DNA from 2 places in the Streptomyces sp. NPDC002054 genome. Region 1 is predicted to be linked to the other one. Evidence: riboswitches for the same ligand, from Rfam matches in the RefSeq annotation. Region 1 holds a riboswitch; the other holds the start of a gene.
What was found. A riboswitch is a leader RNA that binds a small molecule or an ion and turns the genes downstream of it on or off. The one in region 1 is predicted to bind glycine.
Positions count from the first base shown of each region.

Region 2: it holds a riboswitch for glycine, as region 1 does, so the genes downstream of both, gcvT (glycine cleavage system aminomethyltransferase GcvT) here and gcvP (aminomethyl-transferring glycine dehydrogenase) in region 1, are expected to answer to the same signal.

Region 1 is NZ_JBEOXT010000002.1:340,517-352,124, forward strand. It holds partial or broken gene ABT123_RS03160 (MerR family transcriptional regulator) at 1-110, shown strand, start outside; gene ABT123_RS03165 (PhzF family phenazine biosynthesis protein) at 242-1,063, shown strand; gene ABT123_RS03170 (CPBP family intramembrane glutamic endopeptidase) at 1,086-1,880, opposite strand; gene ABT123_RS03175 (glutamate-cysteine ligase family protein) at 1,984-3,492, opposite strand; gene ABT123_RS03180 (hypothetical protein) at 4,002-4,601, shown strand; gene ABT123_RS03185 (DUF5999 family protein) at 4,856-5,062, shown strand; gene gcvP (aminomethyl-transferring glycine dehydrogenase) at 5,150-8,035, opposite strand; glycine riboswitch at 8,232-8,330, opposite strand; gene ABT123_RS03195 (PRC-barrel domain-containing protein) at 8,453-8,827, shown strand; gene ABT123_RS03200 (DNA polymerase IV) at 8,824-10,287, opposite strand; gene ABT123_RS03205 (MerR family transcriptional regulator) at 10,366-11,016, opposite strand; gene ABT123_RS03210 (bifunctional nuclease family protein) at 11,175-11,608, opposite strand, start outside.
Region 2 is NZ_JBEOXT010000006.1:3,753-15,360, reverse strand. It holds gene ABT123_RS07040 (AMIN-like domain-containing (lipo)protein) at 53-583, opposite strand; gene ABT123_RS07035 (SsgA family sporulation/cell division regulator) at 659-1,069, opposite strand; gene ABT123_RS07030 (L-serine ammonia-lyase) at 1,246-2,628, opposite strand; gene glyA (serine hydroxymethyltransferase) at 2,874-4,130, opposite strand; gene gcvH (glycine cleavage system protein GcvH) at 4,163-4,540, opposite strand; gene gcvT (glycine cleavage system aminomethyltransferase GcvT) at 4,620-5,735, opposite strand; glycine riboswitch at 5,899-6,005, opposite strand; gene ABT123_RS07010 (AAA family ATPase) at 6,278-6,871, shown strand; gene ABT123_RS07005 (enhanced serine sensitivity protein SseB) at 6,922-7,656, shown strand; gene ABT123_RS07000 (enhanced serine sensitivity protein SseB C-terminal domain-containing protein) at 7,719-8,459, shown strand; gene ABT123_RS06995 (ABC transporter permease) at 8,883-9,878, shown strand; gene ABT123_RS06990 (ABC transporter substrate-binding protein) at 9,903-11,608, shown strand, end outside.

The sequences.
Region 1 (11,608 bases):
CACTGGAGCGGATGGCGCTGGAGCGCGAGCGGCTCTCCGCACACATCGCCGACCTCGTGCGGACCAGGGACGCGCTCGACGGGCTGATGGCCGCGGCCCGGGCCCACCGGGGACACCAGGGACACCAGAGACAGCCGGGAACGGCCGCAGGGGAAGGCGGCGCGTGGGCCGACGGCGGGCCAGGCCAGTGCTCCCGAATTGGCCTTGGGTGATCGATGCGGGGGCGCCCTACCGTCGGGGCATGCGTATCCGAATCGTCGACGCCTTCACCGACCGTCCCTTCGGCGGCAACCCCGCCGGGGTCCTGCTCCTCGACGGGGAGTTCCCGCCGGACAGCTGGCTCCGGCAGGTGGCCGCCGAGGTCAATCTCTCCGAGACCGCCTTCGCCCACCCGCTGCCGCCCGGCGGGGAGGCCGACTGGGCGCTGCGCTGGTTCACCCCGACCGCGGAAGTCGACATGTGCGGCCACGCCACCCTCGCCACCGCGCACGTCCTCGCGGAGAGCGGCCTGGCGAGCGGCCGGGTCCGGTTCGCCGCCCGGTGCGGCATCCTCACCACCGAGACGGCCGGGGACGGCACCCTGACGATGGACTTCCCCACGTCCTCACTGACCCGGTGGGACCCGCCGGCCGAGGTCGCCGCCGCACTCGGCGGGGTGGAGATCCTCTCGGCCCACGACACGTCCCCGCACATCGGCGACCTGGTCATCGAGCTCGCCGACGAGAAGACCGTCCGCGAGCTGCGCCCCGATCACGCCGCGCTGCGGAGCTTCGGGCAGCGCGGGCTGATCGTGACCGCCCCCGCCGAGGACCCCGCCCGCGGCTACGACTTCGTCTCCCGCGGCTTCTTCCCGCTGGTCGGGATCGACGAGGACCCCGTCACGGGCAGCGCCCACACCGCCCTGGCCCCGTTCTGGGCGGCCCGCCTCGGCCGCACCGAGCTGACCGGCCTGCAGGGCGGAGCCCGGCAGGGACTGGTCAGGGTCACCCTCGCGGGCGACCGCACCCTGCTCACCGGCCGGGCCGTCACCGTCATCGACGGCGAACTCCTGAGCTCCCCCTGACCTCCCCCGGTCTGCGGCCCGGCTAGGCCGTGGGCAGCCAGTCCACCTTGCCGGCCAGCAGCGCGTACCCGCCGAAGGCGACGATATCGAGCAGCGCATGGGCGGCCACCAGCGGACCGACCCGGCCCCACCGGCGGTAGAGCAGCACAAAGACCGCACCCATCACCGCATTGCCGATGAACCCGCCGATGCCCTGGTAGAGGTGGTACGAACCGCGCAGCAGCGAGCTCGCCAGCAGGGCGGACATCGGCGACCAGCCCAGCTGGTCGAGCCGGCGCAGCAGGTACGCCAGCACGATGACCTCCTCCACCACCGAGTTCTGCACGGCGGAGAGGAGCAGGACGGGGAACTTCCACCACACCTCGGGCAGCGCCTCCGGCACCACCGTCAGGTTGAACCCGGAGGCCCTGGCCCCCAGGTAGAAGGCCAGCCCGGCACTGCCGATGCCGGCCGCGACGAGCGCGCCCCGGGCGAGGTCCCAGCCGGGCCGGGTGCGGTCGAAGCCGAGCGCCCGCAGCCCGCCCGCCCCCTCCCGGGTCAGCAGGTGTGCCACCAGCAGCACCGGGACCAGCGCAGTGGCGATCCCGAACAGCTGCCAGGCCAGGTCCAGCCAGGGGCGGCCGGGAGCGTAGGAGCCGTTGAGGGTGGCGGCCTGGTCCTTCAGGCCGCCCGGCCTCGTGAGCGAGCCGATAAAGCTGATCAGGGACGAGACCGCGCTCGCCCCCAGCGACAGGGCGAGCACGAGCAGCGTCTCGGTGCGCAGCAGGCTCCGCCGCCCGTCCTCGCGCAGATCCTCCAGCACCGGTTCCGCCCGCACGCCCCGCTCCCGTCCCGCAATCCCGTTCCGACCTCCCCATACTGCCTGGCCGACGGCGGAAGAGGAGGCCGGGGCGGGATCACGGGCTGCGTCGCGTGCTAGGTCACGGGAATTCGGCCAGCCCCACCGGCCAGGTGTGCACCGGGTCCCCCTTGTGCATGAGCTCGCTGTACCGCCGGGTGGTCGCGGCGAGTGCCGGCCCCCGCTCCAGTCCGCCGGCCAGCGCCCGGTGGTAGGTGTCCACCTGCCAGGTGGCTCCGTTGGCCCGCCGTCGGCACCGCTCCTCGATGATGCCGAGGTAGTGGTCCCGGTCGGCGGGTTCGATGCCCCAGGCATCCAGCCCGGCGGCGGCCATCGGCAGCAGCTCGTCGAGGACCAGGCGTACGGCCGGTACGCTCGCCAGCCCGCCGGAACGCCCCCGGCGCGGCCAGCGCAGCCGGGCGTCGATCCCGTACCGGCAGGCCGCGTCGAAGTTCGCCTCGGCCTCGGCGAACGGCAGCCGGCTCCACACCGGGCTCTTCTCGTCGGCGAGGGTGCGGACGAGCCCGTAGTAGAAGGCGGCGTTTGCGACCACATCGGTGACGGTGGGGCCGGCCGGCAGGACCCGGTTCTCCACCCGCAGATGCGGCTTCCCGTCGGCGACCCCGTAGACCGGCCGGTTCCAGCGGTACACGGTGCCGTTGTGCAGCACCAGTTCCTGGAGACTGGGCACCCCGCCCTCGCCCAGCACCCGCAGCGGCTCCTCCTCGTCGCAGATGGGCAGCAGGGACGGGAAGTAGCGGACGTTCTCCGCGAACAGCTCGTACGCCGAGTCCACCCAGCGCTCCCCGAACCAGGTGCGCGGACGCACCCCCTGGGCCTGGAGCTCGGGCGGGCGGGTGTCGGTGGCCTGCTGGAACAGCGGGGGCCGGGACTCCCGCCAGAGCTCCCGTCCGAACAGGAACGGCGAGTTGGCGCCGACCGCGATCTGCACCGCCGCCACGCACTGCGCCGCGTTCCACACGTCCGCGAAGCGGCCCGGGGTGACCTGGAGGTGCAGCTGCACGGAGGTACAGGCCGCCTCCGGCACGATCGACCCGGCGGTCCACCGGACCCGCTCCACCCCGTCGATGTCGAGATGGAAGTCCTCCCCCCGCAGCATCAGGATCTGCTCGTTGAGCAGCGAGTACCGGTCGACCGCTGAAAGGTTGGCGGTCACCAGGTCCTGCTGCGAGATGGTCGGCAGAATTCCGATCATGACGACCCCGGCATCGACCTCGGCGGCCTGCCGGTGGGCATAGCCGAGACCGGCGCTGAGTTCCTCGGCGAGCTGGTCGAATACCCGGCCGTCGAGACGGTGCGGGAGTATGTTGAGCTCCAGGTTGAACATTCCGAGTTCGGTCTGGAAATCGGGGCTCGCAATGCGCTCCAGAACCTGGGCGTTCACCATTCTCGGCAGACCGTCGGGACCCGCGAGATTCAATTCGATCTCAAGCCCCATGAGATTCTTGGGACGATCGAACCTCTTCTCCGCCAGAAGCCGCTCCAGCCCCTCCAGGCACTCGTGAAGCTTCCTCCGATACCGTTGCCGATCGGACAGGTCGAATCCGCCTGCCACGACCTTCTCCCCCATCGAAGCGTCCCTCCTCGAGTGGGCCCCACCCGGCCACCCGGGCGCGCGCGTTACGGTCGATGATGCCCCGGCCGCGTGATCGATAACTCCGAGGGGGCGTGAGTGGCGGGGAGCGCACGCCGGTTTGGCCGACACGGTGCGTTGGCACATTCATCCGGCACATGGCCCGCTGCAATATACCGATCGGGCATGCCGAAGTGGGCATCGCACGCATTACCGATGCTTTTCAGCCGAGCCCTCGTCCGGTACCCTCCGAGGTCAGCAGGGAATCCATGTGTACAACCGGCATGAAAACCATGACAGCGGGACCGGTAAACGCCTTGTCCGCAATAGGCGGGACGGCTAGCCGAAACACTGTGTGAACACATGTCGTATAAACTCCGCAAACGAGGCAGAGAGTTGGCGCGCGGCCATTGCCCCACAGCCCCCCTCTGGCCCCAGAATGCGACACGCTCTCCGCACACCCCCGCCCCCGTTTCACCGGTCTCCCAAGTGAGAGGCGACCCACCATGCCGCTGCATATTCCCCCGGCTCCCGCGCCCGCCCTGCGCAGCGTCCTCGCGGCACTCGGCTCACCGACCGCCGTGCACGAAGCGCACACCCCCACCCTGCGCGCGCACCAAGGGCCGATGACCGCCGAACTGCCGCTCCCCGTCCATGTGCTGGACCGGGTCATCGCCGGCGGACGGCCACCGCGCACGCGCCTCACCGCATGGCGCTTCCTGATCCGCGGCGGCGACCGGTACGTGGCGGCGGCGGACACCCGGCTCACTCCGGACGGCTGGGCCTTCTCCCACTTCTTCGAGGGCCCCTATGTGGCCGCCACCGAACGGGCGCTGCGCCAGGCCGAATCCCTCGGGTCCCTGGGCTCGGGCTACCAGGCCCGGCTGCTGTCCGTACCGGAGCTGTACATGCTGACCCTGTGGCTGCACGGGGCGGTCGGCGCGGATCCCGCCGCCGGTCTGCCGGCCGCCGCGGACCTGCTGATTCCGCTGGCCCCGGCCCCGCCGGGCATCGCCGCGTACCGCCCGCATCCGGTCTCCGAACTGCTCCCGGTGCTGACCCACCGGCTGACCCCGCCCGCCCTGGCGGGCGAGGCCGCGGCCTGATGACCCGGTTTACCCAGATGGCCTAGTCCCCCGGAGTCAGATCCGAACCACCCGAAGTGACAGGCGAGTTGGCTGAACCGCCCGCACGAGTGATGCGTCATCAATCTGTGAGGACAGCTGCCGGGAAATCCCTGCGGAGCCAGTCGCGTAGGGCAAGACTGGGACCCTGACCACACCGATCGATACGGGGGGCGGCCATGAACAACGCATCGAGCCGCAGCACACAGACCACACCGCAGCGAAAGAACGCATCCATGTGCCAGCACCAGCCTGCCTGCCCATCAGCCGACTCCGCCGACCGGGAGGCCGCGCGTCCCGTGGCCAACCACCCGGAACAGGGATGGAGCCTGCTGTGCAACGGCGTCCTGCTGTTCGAGGACACCGGTGAGCTGCTGCCGGACGGGCAGATCATCGCACCGCACCGCCCGCTCGCGGCTGCGCACGTGGTGAAGGCGGCCTGACCGATCAGCCGAACGGCCGAGGGGCCGGCCCGGGATTTCCTCCCGGTCCGGCCCCTCGGTCGTCAGCGTCGTGCTCAGGCGTCGTGCTTAGTTGTCGTAGTCATCGAGCGGCGGGCAGGAGCAGACCAGGTTCCGGTCGCCGAACGCGCCGTCGATCCGGCGCACCGGCGGCCAGTACTTCTCGGCCGCCACGACCCCGCCCGGGAAGACCGCCTCGTCGCGGGTGTACGGGTGGTTCCACTCGCCGCCGAGCGCTGCCGCGGTGTGCGGGGCGTTGGCAAGCGGGTTGTCACCGGCCGGCCACTCGCCGGCGGCGACCTTCTCGATCTCGGCCCGGATGGCGATCATCGCGTCGCAGAACCGGTCGATCTCGGTGAGGTCCTCGGACTCGGTCGGCTCGATCATGAGCGTGCCGGCCACCGGGAAGGACATGGTCGGGGCGTGGAAGCCGTAGTCGATCAGCCGCTTGGCGATGTCGTCGACCGAGACACCGGTGGCCTTCGCCAGCGGGCGCAGGTCCACGATGCACTCGTGCGCGACCAGTCCGGCCGGGCCGGTGTAGAGCACCGGGTAGTGCGGCTCCAGGCGCTTGGCGATGTAGTTGGCGCCGAGCACCGCGACCTGGGTGGCGCGCTTGAGGCCCTCGCCGCCCATCAGGCGCACGTACGACCAGGAGATCGGCAGGATGCCGGCCGAGCCCCAGGGCGCGGCCGAGATCGGGCCGACACCGGTCTCCGGTCCGGCGGTCGGCTGCAGCGGGTGGTTCGGCAGGTAGGGCGCCAGGTGCGCGCGGACACCGACCGGGCCGACGCCGGGGCCGCCGCCGCCGTGCGGGATGCAGAAGGTCTTGTGCAGGTTCAGGTGCGAGACGTCGCCGCCGAAGTGGCCCGGCTTGGCCAGACCCACGAGGGCGTTCAGGTTGGCACCGTCGACGTACACCTGACCGCCGGCCTCGTGGACCTGGGCGCAGATGTCGGCGACGTGCTCCTCGAACACACCGTGCGTGGACGGGTAGGTGATCATCAGCACGGAGAGCTCGTCACGGTACTGCTCGATCTTGGCGCGCAGGTCGGCGGCGTCCACCTCGCCGTCCTCGGCGGTCTTGACGACCACGACCTTCATACCGGCCATCACGGCGCTGGCGGCGTTGGTGCCGTGCGCGGAGGACGGGATGAGGCAGACGGTGCGCTGCTCGTCACCGTTGGCCCGGTGGTAGGCGCGGACGGCCAGCAGACCGGCCAGCTCGCCCTGCGAACCGGCGTTCGGCTGGATCGAGACCTTGTCGTACCCGGTGACCTCGCAGAGACGTTCCTCCAGCTCGTTGATGAGCGTGGCGTAGCCCTGGGCCTGGTCGATCGGCGCGAACGGGTGCAGCTGGCCGAACTCGGGCCAGGTCACCGACTCCATCTCGGTGGTCGCGTTGAGCTTCATGGTGCAGGAGCCCAGCGGGATCATGCCGCGGTCCAGCGCGTAGTCCTTGTCCGAGAGCGTGCGCAGGTAGCGCAGCATCGCGGTCTCGGAACGGTGCTGGTGGAAGACCGGGTGGGTCAGGTAGGCGTCGGTGCGCAGCAGGCCCGCGGGCAGCGCGTCGGCGCCGGCCGCGTCGAGCGCCTCGATGTCGGCGGTGACCCCGAAGGCACCCCAGACGGCAGCCAGGTCCGCGCGCTTGGTGGTCTCGTCGCAGGCGACCGAGACCTGGTCGGCGTCGACCTGGTACAGGTTGACCCCGGCTTCGCGGGCGGCGGCCACGACCTCGGCGGCCTTGCCGGGCACCCGGGCGGTGAGGGTGTCGAAGTACGCGCCGTGGACCAGCTCGACCCCGCCGGCGGTCAGACCGGCGGCGAGCACGGCGGCGTACCGGTGGGTGCGGCGGGCGATCGTCTTGAGGCCCTCCGGGCCGTGGTAGACGGCGTACATACCGGCCATCACGGCGAGCAGCACCTGCGCGGTACAGATGTTGCTGGTGGCCTTCTCGCGGCGGATGTGCTGCTCACGGGTCTGCAGGGCCAGGCGGTAGGCCTTGTTTCCGTCGGCGTCGACCGAGACGCCGACCAGGCGGCCGGGCAGCGAGCGGGCGTGCTTGTCCTGGACGGCCATGTAGCCGGCGTGCGGACCGCCGAAGCCCATCGGGACGCCGAAGCGCTGGGTGGTGCCCACCGCGATGTCGGCGCCGAGCGCGCCGGGCGAGGTGAGCAGGGTGAGGGCCAGCAGGTCGGCGGCGACGGTGACGATCGCGCCGAGATCGTGGGCCTGGTCTATGACCGGCTTGATGTCCCGGACGGCACCGGAGGCACCCGGGTACTGGAGCACGATGCCGAAGACGCCGCGCTCGGCGATCTCGGCCGGGATGCCCTCGGCGAGGTCCGTGACGACGACCTCGATGCCGAGGGGCTCGGCGCGGGTCTCGATCACGGCGATGGTCTGCGGCAGGGTGTCGGCGTCGATGAGGAAGACGCCGCCCTTGACCTTGCCCACGCGGCGGGCCAGGGTCATCGCCTCGGCGGCTGCGGTGCCCTCGTCCAGCAGGGAGGCGCCGGAGGTGGGGAGACCGGTGAGGTCGGCGACCACGGTCTGGAAGTTCAGCAGCGCCTCGAGGCGGCCCTGCGAGATCTCCGGCTGGTACGGCGTGTACGCCGTGTACCAGGCCGGGTTCTCCATGACGTTGCGCAGGATGACCGGCGGGGTGAAGGTCCCGTAGTAGCCGAGGCCGATCATCGAGGAGAGCACCTGGTTGCGGTCGGCGAGCGAACGCAGTTCGGCCAGTACCTCGGCCTCGGTCCGCGCCGACGGCAGGTTCAGGGCTTCGGCGCTCTTGATCACGTCCGGCACCGCGGCAGCGGTCAGCTCGTCGAGGGAGCCGTAGCCGACCTGGGCGAGCATCTTCGCCTGCGCCTCGGCATCCGGGCCGATGTGACGCTGCTCGAAGGGGATGCCACGCTCCAGCTGGGAGAGCGGAATGCGGTTGGCGGTCATGTACGGAGGCCTCCTGGTCTGCACGACCTGCTTGGGCACCACGAGGGGCGCCCGGACGGCCTCCCCCTCTGTCATCTCAACCTGAGAGCTTCGCCGGTCCTCCTGGGGGTCTCCCGTGGAGCACCGGCTTTCACCGTCGGTGAGGGAGAGTGCCGGCACTGCGGTTCCGACGCCCAGCCCTGCTTTCCAGAGTGGCCTCGTCCGTGCGGTACGTCTGCCTGAGAGATTCCGGGGAGGATTTGCTCCTTCGGCGCCTCCGTCACGCTCACTCGGAGGACTCTCCCGCACAGGGTCAACAGCCATCACCCAGCCTACCAGCGCAGTTCCGGGCCCCTCCGGCCCTCCCTCGAGTGGCCCCCTCTGCGGATATGCACTTTCGTTGTGCTTACGGAGGAGTTGCGACCATTTGGAGGGACCGTGCAGACCGACATCGATCCGCGCAGCCTGATCGGCCGCAAGGCGTTCGACCGCAACGGGATCAAGATCGGCACCGTTGACGAGGTCTATCTCGACGATGCCACCGGGATCCCGGAATGGGCTGCGGTGCGCACCGGGCTGTTCAGCCGGGACGCGTTCGTCCCGCTGGAGCCAAGTGAGCTGGTGAACGACACCCTGCGGGTGCCGTTCGAACGCTCTTTGATCAAGGACGCCCCGGACTTCGGAGTGGGCCGCCACCTCTCCCCCGAACAGGAGCTCCAGCTGTACCACCACTACGGTCTGGACATCGCCCTGCCGAGCGACTTCCAGCGCGACTTCGGCCGGCTGGCGGGGGACGAGGGGCAGCCGATCTAGGTTTTCCGCGGTTCCGCGCCCTGTGTCAGGTCCTCTGTCAGGTCCGTCACAGGGCCCGGAACCGCGCCCTGGGCGAGCCCGAGAACAGGCTCGGACACCGGGTCCGGGTCCGGCTCGCGCAGCGGGAGCGGGTCCGAGGGTTCCAGCTCCGGATCGTCGATCCGGAAGGTCCGCACCCGGCCCGGCGGCGACCACGGCTGCTCGAACCGCACGGTCACCCGGCCCACCCCGCTGCCCTGCACCCAGCCCGCGCCGTAGAGGGCGTGCCGTACGTCGCTCCCCGCCGCCCAGCGCCGCTCCGCGGGCGCCTCGGGCTCCTGGCCCGGCGGCGGCACAGCGGGCTCCTCGGCGGCCCCAGGCGCCTCCTGCACCCCGTCCGGCTCAGCCGCCAGCGACTGCGCGAAAAGGTCCTCCTGCGTGTAGTCCGCCAGCCCGGAGACGCCCACGCCCAGCAGGCGCACCCCGCCCGTGGTGTCCACCCCCTCCAGCAACCGGGCCGCCGCCTCCCGGACCACCGCCGGGTCGTCCGTCGGCCCCCGGAGGGTCTCCGACCGGGTCAGGGTCGAGAAGTCGTACCGCCGCACCTTCAGCACGATGGTGCGGCCCGAGTGCCCCGAGGAGCGGAGCCGCTGCACGCACCGGTCCGCCAGCCGCTGGACCTCGTACCGGATCCGCACCCGGTCGTGCAGGTCCACGTCGAAGGTGTCCTCGACCGAGACCGATTTGGCGTCCCGCTCGGCGACCACGGCCCGGTCGTCCCGGCCCAGGGCCATCCGGTAGAGCGCCACCCCGTGCGCCCGGCCCAGCATGCGCACCAGCTCGTCCTCACCGGCCTCGGCCAGCTCCCCCACGGTGACGATCCCGGCCCGCCGCAGGTGCTCCCCGGTCGCCGGGCCCACGCCCGGCAGCGTCCGTACGGACATCGGCGCCAGCAGCGCCCGCTCCGTGCCCGGCTCGATCAGCAGCAGCCCGTCCGGCTTGGCCTCCTCCGAGGCCACCTTGGCCAGCATCTTCGACCCGGCCAGCCCCACCGAGCCGCTGAGGCCGGTGACAGCCCGGATATCGGCCCGCAGCCGCTCGCCGACCGCCCGGGCCGAGGCCGAGTCCCCGGCCGTGCCGCCCGCCTCGAGGTCCACGAAGGCCTCGTCCAGGCTGAGCGGCTCGACCAGCGGGGACAGCTCCCGCAGCAGCGCCATCACCTGGTCGCTGACCGACCGGTACAGGGTGAAGCGCGGGATCACGTATGCGCCGTTGGGGCAGAGCCGGCGCGCCTGGGCCGTCGGCATCGCCGAATGCACCCCGAACCGCCGGGCCTCGTACGAGGCGGTGGCCACCACCCCGCGCGGCCCCAGCCCGCCGACGATGACCGGCTTTCCGCGCAGGCTCGGCTTGGCCGCCTGCTCCGCCGAGGCGTAGAAGGCGTCCATGTCCAGGTGCAGGATCGTCGGAGCGGCTCTCACACTGCTGATGCTCCCCCATGCCACTGACAGTGGGGTGACGCCGGCCCGGACGTGGTGCGGCGGGGCGGACCGGGTGGGTTATACCGCCCGGTTGCGGCGGGCGGCCAGCTCGTCGGCGGGGTTGTGGCCGACGACGGTCTCGCCCGTGTCCACCCGCTCCCCGTGGAGCTGCGACAGCACGCTCTCCACGTCCCGCCACACCACCCCGACCGCAATGCCGAAGACGCCCTGCCCGCCCTGCAGCAGGTCCACGACCTGGTCCGGCGAGGTGCACTCGTACACGGTGGCGCCATCGCTCATCAGCGTCATCCGGTCCAGGTCCGCGAATCCCCGGTCCCGCAGGTGCTGGACGGCGGTCCGGATGTTCTGCAGCGCCACCCCGGTGTCCAGGAAGCGCTTGACGATCTTCAGGACGACCACGTCCCGGAAGCTGTACAGCCGCTGGGTGCCGGAGCCGTAGGCGGGACGCACGCTCGGCTCCACCAGCCCGGTGCGCGCCCAGTAGTCGAGCTGCCGGTAGGTGATCCCGGCCGCGGCACACGCGGTCGGTCCCCGGTAGCCGATCTGCTCGGGTTCCGGCTCGCCGCCCCCGCCCACCGGTGCGACCGGTGCCGGCGCGGATTCCGGCGACCGGCGCGCGGAGCCCACCGCACCACCGTGCAGCGGGAACGGCCCGCTCTCACTCCGTGCGGGGATGCCCCCGGTCGTACCGTCGCCCGTGACTCTCACGCCGACCCTCCGTCCTTGACCTGCCATCTCGACGGTAGGCAGTCACCAGGGGTGCGTCAACGATCGCCACACTCGGCACGCCGAGTGATAATCACCCTGAGAGTGGTTTCCCGTGCCCCATTGCGGGGAAAGGCTACTCGAATGGGGCGGAACGGCAGTCACTGATTGCTGGTGCCGAAGTCCTCGGGGGAGATCTGGTCGAGGAACTCGCGGAACTTCTCCACCTCGTCCTCCTGCTCGTCCGGGATGGCGATTCCGGCGTCGTCCAGCACCCCGTCACTGCCGTAGATGGGCGTTCCGGTGCGCAGCGCCAGCGCTATCGCGTCGGACGGACGCGCGCTGACCTCCACCCCGCTGGCGAAGACCAGCTCCGCATAGAAAACGCCCTCCCGCAGATCCGTGATCCGGACCTCGGTGAGTTCCTCACCGATCGCCTCCAGCACGTCCTTGAACAGGTCGTGCGTCAGCGGACGGGCAGGGGCCATGCCCTGCTGGGCAAAGGCAATGGCGGTCGCCTCCCCAGGACCGATCCAGATGGGGAGGTACCGGTCGCCTCCCACTTCACGCAGGAGCACGATCGGTTGGTTGGAGG
Region 2 (11,608 bases), on a different contig from region 1:
GGGGGCCCGGGGCGTGTAACGCCCCGGGCCCGGTGGGTCGGCCTCCGCCGCGTCAGCAGACGTTGGCGTGCTTGACGTCCAGCACGAACCGCTCCGGCCCGTGCAGCTTGAAGGTCTTGTACTCCGGCCTGGTGTTGAAGGCGGCGCCGAAGGTCACGTACCCCTCGTAGTCGCCGGTCATCGCGATGCCCTTGAGCTTGGGCAGCCAGATCTTGAGGAGCTTGGGTCCCTTGTAGACGGACTGGCCCGCGTCGTTGTGCCCGGCGGCGGGGTGCAGGCGTATCTCGAGGAAGTACTTGCCGGCCAGCGGTACGGGCTTCCCGGACCCGTCGTAGTAGAGCTTGGCCGCCCTGCGGACGGTCACCTCGGGCACGTACCCCTTGACGTCGATGACGAGCCGGTCGTACGTGCAGTGACCGCCCCAGCGGGCATTGACGACCAGCGGGGTCTGGGTCTTGGTCTGGACCTGGGGGGAGAGCTGGGCCCGGGGCTGGGCCGCGGCCGGTGCGGCGAGTACGACACCGGCGGTGAGGAGGGCACCCGTGGCGAGGGCCACGAGCTGCTGGCGACGCAGATGGTTCATGGCGTCCCCCGATTCTCCGGATATGGGGGCAATGCTGTCATCCGGGGAGACACTCCTCGTCCCCGTACGGTTGCATCAGCGCGGCAGCAATGTGCTCAGCTCGGCGTCGAGGTCGTAGTACCGCCCCTCCTGCCCCCGCGGCACCAGGGAGGTCATCCGGCGGCCCAGTCGGCGCACGTCCTTGGCGCGGGCCGACACCACACCGTCCTGCTGCCCGTTCGAGAAGGCGAGCATCACCCGCGGCTCGAACGCCCGCCAGGCCGGCCAGACCCGGATGTCGCCCTGGCCGGTCGCCTGGACCTGGCCGTCGAGCAGCAGGTCGCGGGCGAAGACCCAGCGGGCCAGGATCATGCCTCCCCCGTGGAAGTCGAGGGAGACCTCGTACGGCCGGTCGGACCGGTACCCGAACACGCCCCGGAGCGCTATCGGGTCGTCCGTCCCGGTCTCAAGGTGCAGCGGGATGACACAGTGTTCGGTGGTCGCCATGCGGGGGTCCCTCGGTCAGCCGTCCGCCGGAGGTTCGAAAGAACGTGCACCCGCACGCTAACCCGCCCGGAACCCCCCGCTCCGGTGCCAAAAGTCCCGAAGCGGTCAGGCCCTGCGACCTGTGTTGCCGCCGCCCGCGGCGCCTACGGCGCCCACGGGCACCCGCTGTCAGCAGGTCAGCACTCGATGACGTTGACCGCGAGGCCGCCGCGGGCCGTCTCCTTGTACTTGATCTTCATATCGGCGCCGGTCTCCTTCATGGTCTTGATGACCTTGTCCAGGGAGACCTTGTGGCTGCCGTCGCCGCGCATCGCCATCTTCGCCGCCGTCACGGCCTTCACCGCCGCCATGCCGTTGCGCTCGATGCACGGGATCTGGACCAGGCCGCCGACCGGGTCGCAGGTCAGACCCAGGTTGTGCTCCATGCCGATCTCGGCCGCGTTCTCCACCTGCTCCGGACTGCCGCCGAGCACCTCGGCCAGGGCGCCCGCCGCCATCGAGCAGGCCGAGCCGACCTCGCCCTGGCAGCCGACCTCGGCGCCGGAGATCGAGGCGTTCTCCTTGAACAGCATGCCGATGGCGCCCGCCGCCAGCAGGAAGCGGACCACGCCGTCCTCGTCCGCGCCCGGGACGAAGTTCACGTAGTAGTGCAGGACCGCCGGGATGATGCCGGCGGCGCCGTTGGTCGGGGCGGTCACCACCCGGCCGCCGGCCGCGTTCTCCTCGTTCACGGCCATCGCGTAGAGCGTGATCCACTCCATGGAGAGCGCCAGCGGGTCGCCCTCGGAGCGCAGCTTGCGCGCGGTGGTGGCGGCCCGGCGCTTGACCCGCAGGCCGCCCGGCAGGATGCCCTCGCGGGACATGCCGCGCGAGACGCAGGCCTGCATGACCCGCCAGATCTCCAGCAGGCCCTCGCGGATCTCCTCCTCGGTGCGCCAGGCCTTCTCGTTCTCCAGCATCAGCGAGGAGATCGACAGCCCGGTCTCCTTCGCCAGCCGCAGCATCTCGTCACCGGAGCGGAAGGGGTACTTCAGTACGGTGTCGTCGAGCTTGATCCGGTCCTCGCCGACCGCGTCCTCGTCCACCACGAAGCCGCCGCCGACCGAGTAGTACGTCTTCTCCAGCAGCGGGGCGCCGGAGGCGTCGTACGCGAAGAGGGTCATGCCGTTCGCGTGGTACGGCAGGGACCGGCGCCGGTGCAGGATCAGCTGGTTCGGCTCGTCGAAGGGGATCTCGTGCGCGTCCTCTATCTCGGTGCGCAGCAGCCGCAGCCGGCCGGACGTACGGATCCGCTCGACCTCGTCGTCGGCGGTCTCCACGTTCACGGTGCGGGGGGAGTGGCCCTCCAGGCCCAGCAGGACCGCCTTGGGGGTGCCGTGGCCGTGCCCGGTCGCGCCGAGGGAGCCGAACAGCTCGGCACGGACGGAGGCGGTCTGGGCGAGGACCCCGTCCTTCTTGAGCCGGTTCACGAACATGCGGGCGGCGCGCATCGGGCCGACCGTGTGGGAGCTGGACGGACCGATGCCGATCGAGAAGAGATCGAAGACGGAAATAGCCACGGTTGCGGACTCCGGGGATCATCCCCCGGGTGTGGGGGAAACAGCGACCGTCCAGCTGTATCCGCAGGGTATGGCGGGCAGCTGGCGGATGGGTGGACTTTGCAGGAATTGCAGGCAAAGGCGCCCGGTGGGCGTCCTTGCCCGGTAAATCAGCGTACGTCAGTTCGGACCGATGTCAGCTCGTCGTCCGGTCACAAAGAGGGCCCGGCCCTGTACGAGACAAGGCCGGGCCCCCTTCCTTCGCCTTACAGCGAGGGGTACAGCGGGTGCTTCGCGGCCAGCGCGGAGACCCGGGCCTTCAGCGACTCGGCGTCGTACTCCGGCTTGAGCGCCTCGGCGATGATGTCGGCGACCTCGGTGAAGTCCTCGGCGCCGAAACCGCGGGTGGCCAGGGCCGGCGTACCGATCCGCAGACCCGAGGTGACCATCGGCGGGCGCGGGTCGTTCGGGATGGCGTTCCGGTTGACCGTGATGCCGACCTCGTGGAGGCGGTCCTCGGCCTGCTGGCCGTCCAGCTCGGAGTTCCGCAGGTCGACCAGGACCAGGTGCACGTCGGTGCCGCCGGTGAGCACGTCCACGCCCACCGCCTTGACGTCGTCCTGGACCAGACGGGCGGCGAGGATCTTCGCGCCCTCCAGGGTGCGCTCCTGGCGCTCCTTGAACTCGGGCGAGGCCGCGACCTTGAAGGAGACCGCCTTGGCGGCGATCACGTGCTCCAGCGGACCGCCCTGCTGGCCCGGGAAGACCGCAGAGTTGATCTTCTTGGCGAGCTCCTGCGTGGACAGGATCACACCGCCGCGCGGACCGCCGAGGGTCTTGTGCGTGGTGGTGGTGACGACGTGGGCGTGCGGCACCGGGTTCGGGTGCAGGCCCGCGGCGACCAGACCGGCGAAGTGCGCCATGTCGACCATCAGGTAGGCGCCGACCTCGTCCGCGATCCGGCGGAAGGCGGCGAAGTCCAGCTGGCGCGGGTACGCGGACCAGCCGGCCACGATCAGCTGCGGCTTGGACTCCTTGGCGAGGCGCTCGACCTCGGCCATGTCCACCTGGCCGTCCTCGCCGACGTGGTACGGGACCACGTTGTAGAGCTTGCCGGAGAAGTTGATCTTCATGCCGTGGGTCAGGTGACCGCCGTGGGCCAGGTTCAGGCCCATGATGGTGTCGCCCGGCTTCAGCAGCGCGAACATCGCCGCCGCGTTGGCCTGCGCGCCCGAGTGGGGCTGCACGTTCGCGTGCTCGGCGCCGAACAGCGCCTTGATGCGGTCGATGGCGATCTGCTCGACCACGTCCACGTGCTCGCAGCCACCGTAGTAGCGGCGGCCCGGGTAGCCCTCGGCGTACTTGTTGGTCAGGACCGAACCCTGGGCCTCCATGACGGCGACCGGAGCGAAGTTCTCCGAGGCGATCATTTCCAGGGTGGACTGCTGGCGCACGAGCTCGGCGTCGACGGCGGCGGCGACGTCCGGGTCGAGCTCGTGGAGAGGGGTGTTCAGTACAGACATCAGGTTCCCTAGGTCTCGTGCCCGGCCGGTGGTCAGCCCGCGAAGGCGGTGTACTCGTCGGCGGAGAGCAGCTCGTCCGGCTCGCCCGTGATCTTGACCTTGAACAGCCAGCCGCCCTCGAAGGGGGCGCTGTTCACGAGCGCCGGGTCGTCCACGACGTCCTGGTTGGCCTCGACGATCTCACCGGTCACCGGGGCGAACAGGTCGCTGACCGACTTGGTCGACTCCAGCTCACCGCAGGTCTCGCCGGCGGTGATGGTGTCGCCCACCTCGGGCAGCTGGGCGAAGACGACGTCGCCGAGGGCGTTGGCCGCGAACTCGGTGATGCCGACGGTGGCGACACCGTCCGCGTCGACCGCCGAGACCCACTCGTGTTCCTTGGTGTAACGCAGCTGCGTGGGGTTGCTCATGACCTGATTCTCCTGGATGCGGGGAGTGCTGATGAACGGTGGTCTTGCAGGGTGAGACGGGTCCCGGTGGGGGAACGCGTCACTTCTGCCGCTTGTAGAAGGGCAGCGCGACGACCTCGTACGGCTCATGGGTACCGCGAATGTCCACGCCGACGCCGGAGGTGCCGGGCGCGGCGTGCGACGCGTCGACGTACGCCATCGCGATCGGCTTGCCCAGGGTGGGGGAGGGGGCGCCGGAGGTGACCTCGCCGATGACCTGGCCGTCCGCCACCACGGGGAAGCCCGCACGCGGCACCCGGCGACCCTCGGCGATCAGGCCGACCAGCTTGCGCGGGGCCTTGCTCTCGGCACGCTCGGCGGCGGCCTCCAGGGCGGCGCGGCCCACGAAGTCGCCCTCCTTCTCGAACTTCACGACCCGGCCCAGACCCGCATCGAAGGGAGTCAGCTCGGTGGTCAGCTCGTGCCCGTACAGCGGCATGCCCGCCTCCAGGCGCAGGGTGTCCCGGCAGGACAGGCCGCAGGGCACCAGGCCGACACCCGCACCGGCCTCGGTCAGGGCCTCCCACAGCTGCACGGCGTGCTTCGGCTCGACGAACAGCTCGAAGCCGTCCTCGCCGGTGTAGCCGGTACGGGCGATCAGCGCGGGCACGCCCGCGACGGTGCCGGGCAGGCCGGCGTAGTACTTCAGCCCGTCCAGGTCGGCGTCGGTCAGCGACTTGAGGATGCCGGGGGACTCCGGGCCCTGCACGGCGATCAGCGCGTACGCGTCGCGGTCGTCGCGGACCTCGGCGTCGAAGCCGGCGGCGCGCTCGGTCAGCGCGTCGAGGACGACCTGGGCGTTGGAGGCGTTCGCGACCACCATGTATTCGGTCTCGCCGAGGCGGTAGACGATCAGGTCGTCGAGGATGCCGCCGTCCTCGCGGCAGATGTGCGTGTAGCGGGCGCGGCCGACACCGACCGTGGAGATGTTGCCGACCAGGGCGTAGTCCAGGACCTTGACGGCCTCCGGCCCGGTCAGGGTGATCTCGCCCATGTGGGACAGGTCGAACAGGCCGGCCTTGGTCCGTACGGCGTTGTGCTCGTCGCGCTCACTGCCGTAGCGCAGGGGCATGTCCCAGCCCGCGAAATCGGTCATGGTCGCACCGAGCGAGCGGTGCAGCGCATCGAGGGCGGTCAGACGGGGGGCATTGCTCATGGGTACAGCTCCCAGGTCCCAGGGCATCGACAAGACATGACGAGGACGATCCTCCCCATCTGTCATCGGAACCTGAGAGGTTCGCCGAGAGTCTCTGTCACAACGGATCTCGGCTTGCACCTTGGGTGGAGCCACGGCAGCGCGACTCGCTTTTCAGATCTGCCTCATCCACGCGGTACGGGGCCTGAGAGATTCAAGGGAGGTTCTTGCTCCTTCGGCGCCCGGGTCGCCTTGCGGCGACGGCTTCCGGGACTCTCCCGCGCGGATTCAAGCGGCCGGTATGCAGTTGGTGTCCAGTTGGCGCACATCATTGCATGCGGCTGTCGGGAATGGGGGTCCGGGCCCGAAAGTGAGTACGGACCGGAACCATGCCTGCCGGATTACCGTCTCTTTACACTCAGTGGGAAGGGTCCCGGTGACCCGATGCGGGGGAGGCGAACACTGTGCGGAGATTCGGAGTGAACGGACTGAACGGACTGACGGTGGTGGCAGCAGTACCGGTCCAGCCGGGCCCGCTGGGCCCCGAGGCGCTGGCGCCGGTGATGACGGCTGCGCCCGCGACCGTGCGTGACCTGCGCGGGCGGAGCCGCGGCCCGGCCCGGCTCGGCTTCGCCGAGGGCGACATCGTGGTGGTCTCCGGGCTGCCCGGAGGCGGCAAGAGCACGCTGATCAAGCGGGCGGTCCGGGACGGCGGGATCGACTCCCAGGACGTCCGCGAGCGCTGGGAGCGCAGGATGCCCGGGAGCCTGCCGTACGCGCTCTACCGCCCGCTGGTCCGGGTCGCCCACTACGCCGGCCTCGCCCGCGCCCTGCACTCGGGCCGCTCTGTGGTCGTCCACGACTGCGGCACCCAGGCCTGGGTCCGCGGGCTGCTGGCCCGGGCCGCGGCGCGGCGCGGGCGCGCACTGCACCTGCTGCTGCTGGACGCGAGCCCGGCGGAGGCGCTGTCCGGGCAGGCGGCCCGGGGCCGCGGCGTCTCGGCCTACGCCTTCGCCCGCCACCGCGGCGCGGTGACCCGCCTGCTCCGCGCGGCGCAATCCGGCCGGCTGCCCGCGGGCTGCACCTCGGCGACCCTGCTGGACCGTGCGGCGGCCAACCGCGTCACCCATATCGCCTTCGACCGCCCGGGGGTGTGACAGTACCCTCGGGCCCGAAGACTGTGGGACCACAGGAAGGCGTACGAAAGATGCACGGCAACGGCTGGCCCGCCAACGAGCTGGAGCAGGTGCTCGGGGCCGCCCTGGGGAACCCGCACGCCGGCGCCCGCATCCTGGAGGTGCTGGCCCGCAGTGAGCTCTGGGTGCCGCTCCCGGCCGGCGGCGGCCCGGACAGCGACAGCCTCCGCCTGCCCACCATGGACATCGGCGGCGCCGCCTACGTCCCGGTCTACAGCTCGCAGGCCCAGTTCCTCGCCTGTGCCGGCCCCGCCATGGACTTCGCCGTCGTCCCCGCCGTGGAATTCGCCCGCGGCCTGCCCCCGCAGCTCGGTGTCGCCGTGAACCCCGAGGGCGCGGTCGGCGTCCCGCTGCCCCCGCCGGCCGTTGCCGAGCTGTGCCGGGCCGGGCGGACCGAGCTCGACGGTCCGGGCACCGGCGGCCGGGTCCGGCTGTTCGAGCCGGACTGGCAGGAGGACCCGGTGGACTTCCTGGCCGCCGCCTCGGAGGAGTTCCGCGCCACCGGCGTGGTCGCCGCCGCTTATCGCTGCCTGGCCAGCGTCGAGGGCGGGGCCCCCGAGCTGTACATCGGTGTCCGCCTGCTGGGACAGCCCGCCGAGTACCGGGACGCCCCGATGGACGCCCTGGCCCGCGCCCTGAACCGGGTCCAGCCGCCCTGGCCGGTCCACTTGATCCTGCTCGATGTCACCGACGATCCGGTCGCCGACCACATCCGCGAGCGCGTGCACCCGTTCTACCTGCCCTAGAGGCCCGTAAGCTGGTTTCAATTTGCGGGCTGAACCGACGGGCGGACGAAGAGGGGTACCGGGTGAGTGCGTCAGGCACGGCCGCGGCCGGGCAGGTCGAGCACATGCTGCGCCAGGTGACTCCCGGGCGCTATGACGGATACGAGTCACTTCTGCATGCCCTCGGCGAGGGCCGGCTGTGGATGCTGCTCTGGCACGGGCAGCCCGGCTCCCCGGACGCCCAGTACGGCGGCATGGAGGTGGAGGGGCTCGGCTACGCGCCGTGCGTGACCTCCCCGCAGGAGTTGGCGGCCAGCGGCTGGAACCGCGGGTTCGAGGTGGTCACCGGGCGGGACATCGCCCGTGCCCTCTACCCCGACCGGTGGGGCCTGTGGCTCAATCCGCACGACCCGGGCGGGGGCCTCGGCATCCCCTGGGCCGACCTGCGCCGGGTGGCCACCGGGCTGGACCGGATGCCGGCCGGGCCGCTGCGGCTGTCCGAGCCCGCACTGGAACTTCCGCAGTTCTACGGACTGCTCACCCAGAACGCGCACCGGACCCCCGCCGTCCGCTCGCTCCGCCGCGCCTGGGTGCAGCCCGCGGTCGGCTCGCCGTACCTGGCCGTGGGGCTCGATCTGTACGACGCCTCCGCGCCCGCGCTGGAGTCGGTGCGCGAGATGATGCGGCAGTCGGTCGGGGCGGTCCCCGAGGGCGTTCCGGTCTGCACGGTCGCGCTCGCCGACGAGCACGACCCGGTCGCGATGTGGCTGCGCGCCCAGGCCCGGCCGTTCTACGACCGCGAGGCGCACGCGTCCGGCTACTGAGATTTCCATATCAAGGCCGCATGGAACGACAGCGTTCCATGCGGCCTTTGTCGTGCTCCGGAACGGCTATGGCACTGTCCGGATTTGGCCGGTCGTTCGGCCCCAAAAGGCGCACTGCATCAGACAGTTGGGCACGATGTCCGCTTCCGTACCGAACGGCCGGTGTTGCTCCGCTCAGGCGGGAGCCAAGTCCGGATAACGGGAACCTGACCCTCACATCACGGTTGCGCATCCATTCATCTGCGGGTCTGGCGGCTGGTCTTGCGGCCGATGAAGACTCCCCCACCAAGAGCCGATCAGTCCTGTCAGTCCTGCCAATCTCCGGCTCGTCTCTCGCATTTCACAGCGCCACTCCGCACCAACGCCGCCACAGCGGCGGGCATGGGCCGGCTCACCCGTCGGCCGAGAGGGGTCCCCACCACGATGACGGCACCACTGCACGACACGAGCGCGGAACAAGCCCCCGCGGCCGTTGCCGTAGCCGACGTCCCTGCACAGGCCATCGAAGGCCGCTCACCGGGCCGCATCGCCTGGATGCGGCTCAAGCGCGACAAGATCGCACTGACCGGCGGCATCGTCGTGATCCTCCTGATCCTGGTGGCGGTCTTCGCGCCGCAGATCGTGAGCCTGCTGGGCCACCCGCCCAACGAGTTCCACGAGGATCTGCTCGACCCGGATCTCGGCACGCCGGTCGGCTCGTTCGGCGGCATGAGTTCGGACTTCCTGCTGGGCGTCGAACCCACCAACGGGCGCGACATCTTCAGCCGGATCGTCTACGGCGCGCGCATCTCGCTGACCGTGGCCTTCCTGGCGGCCTTCGTCTCCGTGGTCATCGGCAGCCTGCTGGGCGCCCTCGCGGGCTTCCTCGGCGGCTGGGTGGACGCGCTGATCAGCCGCCTGATGGACCTGCTGCTGGCCTTCCCGCAGCTGCTCTTCACCATCGCCCTGGTCTCGGTGGTCCCGAACTCCGTCTGGGGGTTCGAAGGCACCGGCGTCCGGATGGGCGTCCTCGTCCTCGTCATCGGCTTCTTCGGCTGGCCGTACATCGGACGTATCGTCCGCGGCCAGACGATCTCGATGCGCGAGCGCGAGTACGTGGAGGCCGCGCGCAGCCTCGGCGCCGGACGCGGCTACATCCTGATCAAGGAACTGCTGCCCAACCTGGTCGCTCCGATCCTGGTCTACGCGACCCTGATCATCCCGACCAACATCCTGACGGAGGCGGCGCTCAGCTTCCTCGGCGCCGGCGTCAAGCCGCCCACGGCGTCCTGGGGAAAGATGCTGTCCGACGCCGTCCCCATCTACCAGGACGCACCGATGTTCATGGTCGTCCCCGGTCTCGCGATCTTCATCACTGTCCTGGCGTTCAACCTCTTCGGGGACGGGCTGCGTGACGCACTCGACCCCAAGGGCAGCTGAACCGCTTCAACGATTCACCCACTCATGGAGGTTGGACACATCGTGATCCGCAGAAAGCAGGCACTCGCGATCACCGCGGTGATCGCCGCCCTCTCCCTGACCGCCGCGTGCGGTGGAAGCGGCGATGACGACAAGACCGACAAGGGGGGCTCCGCCAGCGGTGCCGCCTTCGACGCCGCCACCAAGGGGTTCGTCAACGCCTCGGACAAGAAGGGCGGGGAGCTCAAGCTCTGGTCGCCCCAGGACGTCGACTACCTCGACCCGGCGCGTGCCTACTACGGCTTCGTGTGGAACATGCAGCGCCTGTACGTCCGGCAGCTGCTCGCGTACGACGCCAAGCCGGGCAAGGACGGCACCAAGCTGGTCCCGGACCTCGCCGAGGCCCTGCCGGTCATCAGCAACGACGGCAAGACGTACACGCTGAAGCTCAAGGACGGCGTGAAGTTCGAGGACGGCTCGCCGATCACCTCGAAGGACATCAAGTACGGCGTCGAGCGCGTCTTCGCGCAGGACGTGCTGTCCGGTGGCCCGACCTACCTGATCGACCTCCTCGACCAGGGCCAGAAGTACCCCGGCCCGTACAAGGACTCCGACCCGAACAAGATGGGCCTGAAGTCGGTCCAGACGCCGGACGACAAGACCATCGTCTTCAACCTGGCCTCCGCCAACTCGGACTTCAGCTACCTGCTGGCCATGCCGTCCTCCTCGCCGGTCCCGGCGGGCCAGGACACCGGTGCCAAGTACACCAACAAGCCGGTCTCCACCGGCCCGTACAAGGTCGAGAGCTTCACCGCCGGCAAGGGTGCCACCTTCGTCCGCAACGAGAACTGGGACCCGAAGACCGACACGATCCGCAAGGGTCTGCCGGACAAGGTCAGCTTCACGGTGACCACCAACGCCGAGGACATGGACCAGCGCCTGCTCAACGGCGACATCGACCTCGCCGTCGACGGCACCGGCCTGCTCCAGGCCGCGAAGAACAAGGTCCTCAAGGACGACAACCTCAAGAAGCACGCGGACAACCCCTTCACGGGCTACATCCGCTACATGGTCTTCCCGCAGACCGTGGCGCCGTTCGACAACATCGAGTGCCGCAAGGCCGTCATCTACGCGGCCGACCCGAAGTCCCTGCAGACCGCCCGCGGCGGCCCGACCAGCGGTGACCTCGGCGCGAACATGCTGCCGCCCGGCATCCCCGGCTCGGACAAGGCCTACGACCCGTACGGCCTGACCGCCGGCAAGGCGCAGGAGGACAAGGCCAAGGCCGCCCTGCAGGCCTGTGGCAAGCCGAACGGCTTCGAGACCACGATCGCGGTCCGCAACAACCGCGCCGCCGAGGTCAAGACGGCCGAGTCCCTCCAGGCCGCACTGGCCAAGGTCGGCATCACCGCCAAGATCGACCAGTTCGACGGCAAGCTCTCCTCCTCCACGATCGGCTCGCCCGAGAACGTGAAGAAGAAGGGCTACGGCATCATCGTCATGGGCTGGGGCGCCGACTACAACTCCGGCGCGGGCTTCCTGCAGCCGCTGGTGGACGGCACCTTCATCCTGCCGAACGGCAACAACAACTACTCCGAGATCAACGACCCGGAGATCAACAAGCTGTTCGACGACGCCGCGGCGGCCAAGACCCCCGAAGAGGCCGCGCCGTTCTACACCAGCATCAACAAGAAGGTCATGGAGAAGGCGCTCTACCTGCCGATCAACTTCGACAAGGCCTTCGTCTACCA